DNA from 2 places in the Roseateles sp. P5_B10 genome. Region 2 is predicted to be linked to the other one. Evidence: riboswitches for the same ligand, from Rfam matches in the RefSeq annotation. Region 2 holds a riboswitch; the other holds the start of a gene.
The links. A riboswitch is a leader RNA that binds a small molecule or an ion and turns the genes downstream of it on or off. The one in region 2 is predicted to bind S-adenosylhomocysteine.
Positions count from the first base shown of each region.

Region 1: it holds a riboswitch for S-adenosylhomocysteine, as region 2 does, so the genes downstream of both, metH (methionine synthase) here and ahcY (adenosylhomocysteinase) in region 2, are expected to answer to the same signal.

Region 1 covers NZ_JBFULE010000025.1:15,108-17,303, reverse strand. The annotation lists gene metH (methionine synthase) at 1-853, opposite strand, end outside; S-adenosyl-L-homocysteine riboswitch at 873-944, opposite strand; gene AC1DU6_RS03725 (HD-GYP domain-containing protein) at 1,028-2,196, shown strand, end outside.
Region 2 covers NZ_JBFULE010000131.1:2,201-4,396, forward strand. The annotation lists gene AC1DU6_RS11075 (TlyA family RNA methyltransferase) at 1-23, opposite strand, end outside; gene ahcY (adenosylhomocysteinase) at 30-1,442, opposite strand; S-adenosyl-L-homocysteine riboswitch at 1,519-1,600, opposite strand; gene AC1DU6_RS11085 (AraC family transcriptional regulator) at 1,611-2,196, opposite strand, start outside.

The sequences.
Region 1 (2,196 bases), on a different contig from region 2:
GCTCGCGCAACTCGGCATCAAGGTCGTCGTACACGCCCACCATGCCGGCATTGACGATACCCATGTCCATGCCCGCCTGGATGGCGTGGTACAGGAAGACGGTGTGGATGGCCTCGCGCACCGGCTCGTTGCCACGGAAGCTGAAAGACACGTTGGACACGCCGCCTGACACCTTGGCGCCGGGCAGGTTCTGCTTGATCCAGCGCGTGGCTTCGATGAAGTCCACGGCGTAGTTGTCGTGCTCCTCGATGCCGGTCGCGATGGCGAAGATGTTGGGGTCGAAGATGATGTCCTCGGCCGGGAAGCCGACCTCGTCGACCAGGATGCGGTAGGCCCGCTCGCAGATTTCGGTCTTGCGGGCGAAGGTGTCGGCCTGGCCCTTCTCGTCGAAGGCCATCACCACGGCCGCGGCACCGTAGCGGCGCACGAGCTTGGCCTGGCGGCGGAACTCATCCTCGCCTTCCTTCATCGAGATSGAYTTGACGATGCCCTTGCCCTGGATGCACTTGAGGCCAGCCTCGATGACGCTCCACTTGGACGAGTCGATCATGATCGGCACGCGCGCGATCTCGGGCTCACCGGCGATCAGGTTCAGGAAGCGCACCATGGCCGCCTGGCTGTCCAGCATGGCCTCGTCCATGTTGATGTCGATGACCTGGGCGCCGTTCTCGACCTGCTGGCGCGCGACGGCCAGCGCCTTCTCGAACTCCCCCGCCAGGATCATGCGCGCGAAGGCCTTGGAGCCGGTGACGTTGGTGCGCTCGCCGATGTTGACGAACAGGCTGCCGGCATCGATGGCGACGGGCTCGAGGCCAGAGAGCTTCAGTGCAGGAGGCGAAGGGGGCGTGGTCATCGATGGGGCTCAGGCAGAGGATCGATGAGCGCCGTTTTCAGAAATCCGAGCCTGGCAGGCAAGAAAACCCGTCGCAGCGCTCCTCGGATGGCCGGGAATTCTACGCAGCCACCCCTTCGTCCTCGCTCAAGATCGGCTTGCCGAAGCCGAAGGCCGTTGAGAATGCCTCAATCCATGGCCTCTGAACTCATCCCTCTACCGACCCGCACGCTGCGCCTGGGCATGACCCTGCCGTACGACCTGTTCGACGCCAACGGCAAGCTGCTGTTCGCGCGCGGCCAGGTGCTGCGCGACTCGCCGCTGGTGCGCAGCCTCGTCGATGGCGGCGCGTGGGTGAACTCCGCAGACACCATGGAGTACCAGCGCGCGCTGGCCCATCGGCTGGACACCATGGTCATGCAGGACGTGCCGCTGTCCGACATCGTCAAAGCCGACGGCAGTTTCCGGCTCGACACTCTGGCCCCGACCAAGGTGGAACTCGGCCCGCGCGAGGCCTGGTCCAACCTGCTGCTGCACACCCACAGCCTGCTGCGCGAGGCCGATCCGGTTGATTTCACCGCCCGACTGGCCGCGCTGCGCGACACCGCGCTGAAGCGCCTGCACGCCCACCCTGACGCAACCCTGATGCTGCTGATCTTCGAGAGCAGCCAGGAATTCGGCGACTACAGCGCCCGTCACGCGCTGTTGACGCTGCTGCTCTGCGACCTGGTCGCCCAGCAGATGCAACTGGCACCGGAACTGCGCAGCGCGCTGCAGGGCGCCGCGCTGACGATGAACTACGGCGCCGGCCCCGCCCACGACCGCTTGGCCAGCCAGCTCGACGCCGCCACGCCCGCCCAGCGCCAGGCCCTGGCCGCTCACGGCGACCGCGCTGCGCAGCGCCTGGCCCAGGTCGGCGTCGCCGACCCCGTCTGGCTGACCGCCGTGCGCCTCCATCACGAGGCCGGGCCCGGCCCGCTCGGCAGCCGCAGCGATGGCGAGAAGCTGGCCCGACTGCTGCGCCGCATCGATCTCTTCGGCGCGCGCTTGTCGCCCCGCCGCAGCCGCCAGGCCATGAGCGGCGCCGCGGCCGCCCGCGCCGTCTTCCTCGACGAACTCGGCCAGCCTGACGAAGCCGGCGCGGCGCTGATCAAGACCGTGGGCCTGTACCCACCCGGCAGCATCGTGCGCTTGGCCAATGGCGAAGTCGGGCTCGTCTTCAAACGCGGCTTCAGCGCCAATGAGCCTCTCGTCGCTGCATTGATCGGCAAGAGCGGCAGCCCGTTGAGCAACCCCGTGCCACGCGATACGCGACTGGCCGCCCAGGCCATCTCGGCCAGCCTGGCACCGGCGGAATTCAAGCT
Region 2 (2,196 bases):
ACGAGGAGCTGGTCAGCGCGCATCGACGATCAGTACCGATAAGTGTCGGGCTTGTACGGGCCGGCCTTGTTGACGCCGATGTAGGCGGCCTGCTCTTCCGTCAGCTCGGTCAGCTGCGCATTCAGCGTGGTCAGCTGCAGGCGCGCGACCTTCTCGTCCAGGTGCTTGGGCAGCACATAGACCTGGCCGATGGCGTAGTTGTCCTTGTGCGCGTAGAGCTCGATCTGGGCGATGGTCTGGTTCGCGAACGAGCTGCTCATCACATAGCTCGGGTGGCCCGTGCCGCAGCCCAGGTTCACCAGGCGGCCCTTGGCCAAGAGAATGATCCGCTTGCCGTCCGGGAAGATCACATGGTCGACCTGGGGCTTGATCTCTTCCCACTCGTACTGCTCCAGCGCCGCGACCTCGATCTCGTTGTCGAAGTGGCCGATGTTGCAGACGATGGCGTTGTTCTTCATCGCCAGCATGTGCTCGTGGCGGATGACGTTCTTGTTGCCGGTCGTCGTCACGAAGATGTCGGCCTTGCTTTGGGCGTACTCCATCGTCACGACGCGATAGCCTTCCATCGCGGCCTGCAGTGCGCAGATGGGGTCGATCTCGGTGACCCACACTTGCGCCGACAGCGCACGCAGCGCCTGGGCCGAGCCCTTGCCCACGTCGCCATAGCCGGCCACGACGGCGATCTTGCCGGCGACCATCACGTCGGTAGCGCGCTTGATGCCGTCCACCAGCGATTCACGGCAGCCGTAGAGGTTGTCGAACTTGCTCTTGGTGACCGAGTCGTTGACGTTGATGGCGCGGAACAGCAGCGTGCCCTTGGCCGACATTTCCTTCAGGCGGTGCACGCCCGTGGTCGTCTCTTCGGTCACGCCGATGATCTCAGCGCTCTTGCGGGTGTACCAGCTGCCGTCTTCGGCGACCTTCTTCTTGATGGCCGCGAACAGGATGCGCTCTTCCTCGCTGCCGGGGTTGGCCAGCACGGACAAGTCCTTCTCGGCCTTCTGGCCCAGGTGCATCAGCAGCGTCGCGTCGCCGCCGTCGTCCAGGATCATGTTGGGGCCTTCGCCCGCTTCACCCTTGCCGRCAAATTCGAAGATGCGGTGGGTGTAGTCCCAGTAGTCTTCCAGCGTCTCGCCCTTGTAGGCGAACACGGGCGTGCCGACGGCGGCGAGGGCCGCGGCGGCGTGGTCTTGCGTGGAGAAAATGTTGCACGAGGCCCAGCGCACTTCGGCGCCCAGGGCTTGCAGCGTCTCGACGAGCACGGCCGTCTGGATGGTCATGTGCAGCGAACCGGTGACGCGCGCGCCCTTGAGCGGCTGTGTGGCGGCGTATTCCTTGCGGATGGCCATCAACGCCGGCATCTCATGCTCGGCGATCTTGATTTCCTTGCGGCCCCAGTCGGCCAGCGACAGGTCCTTGACGATGTGATTCGTGGTGCTCATGCAGGGCTCCTTCAAGCGAATGAAGCCGCTGGCGGGTCGTACGGGGGGATCAAACCTCACCCAGGCACGGATTGCCAGCGGGTGAGCGCAGTTGCAGGGGGTCAGAACTTCCGAGCCTGGCCTCAATAGGTGCTGAGGTTGCAACGCTCCTCGGAAGGAGGCGGCATTCTAGCCGGCAGCGCTGCGCAGCAGCGAGATGTCCTCGCGTGGCGGCGCGCCAAAAAGGCGACGATATTCACGGCTGAACTGCGAAGGGCTCTCGTAACCAACCCGGTGCGCGGCGCTGGCGGCATCCAGGCCATCGCCCAGCATCAACCGGCGCGCCTGCTGCAGGCGCAGGTTTTTCTGGAATTGCAGAGGCGACAAGGCGGTCAGCTGCTTGAAGCGCAGATGCAGCGTCGACGGGCTCATGTGGGCCAACTCGGCCAGTTCGTCGATGGACAGAGGTTCGGCATAGCGGCGCGACAGCTGCTCGATGACGCGGCCCACGCGGCGGGTGACGCCGTCGGTATGCGCCAGCGAACGCAGCCGCGGGCCCAGCGGGCCGGTCAGCACGCGGTAGAGGATCTCGCGCTGCACCAACGGTGCCAGCGTCTTCAGATCCTGCGGGCTGTCCAGCAGCTGCAGCAGACGCAGGGCAGCGTCCAGCAGCGGCGCGGTGACGGGCGCGACATGCAGGCCGGCGTCGTTGCCTTCAGGCGGTGCATCGCCGTCCAGCAGCAGCTCGGTCAGCGCCTGCGTCTCGCAGCTCAGG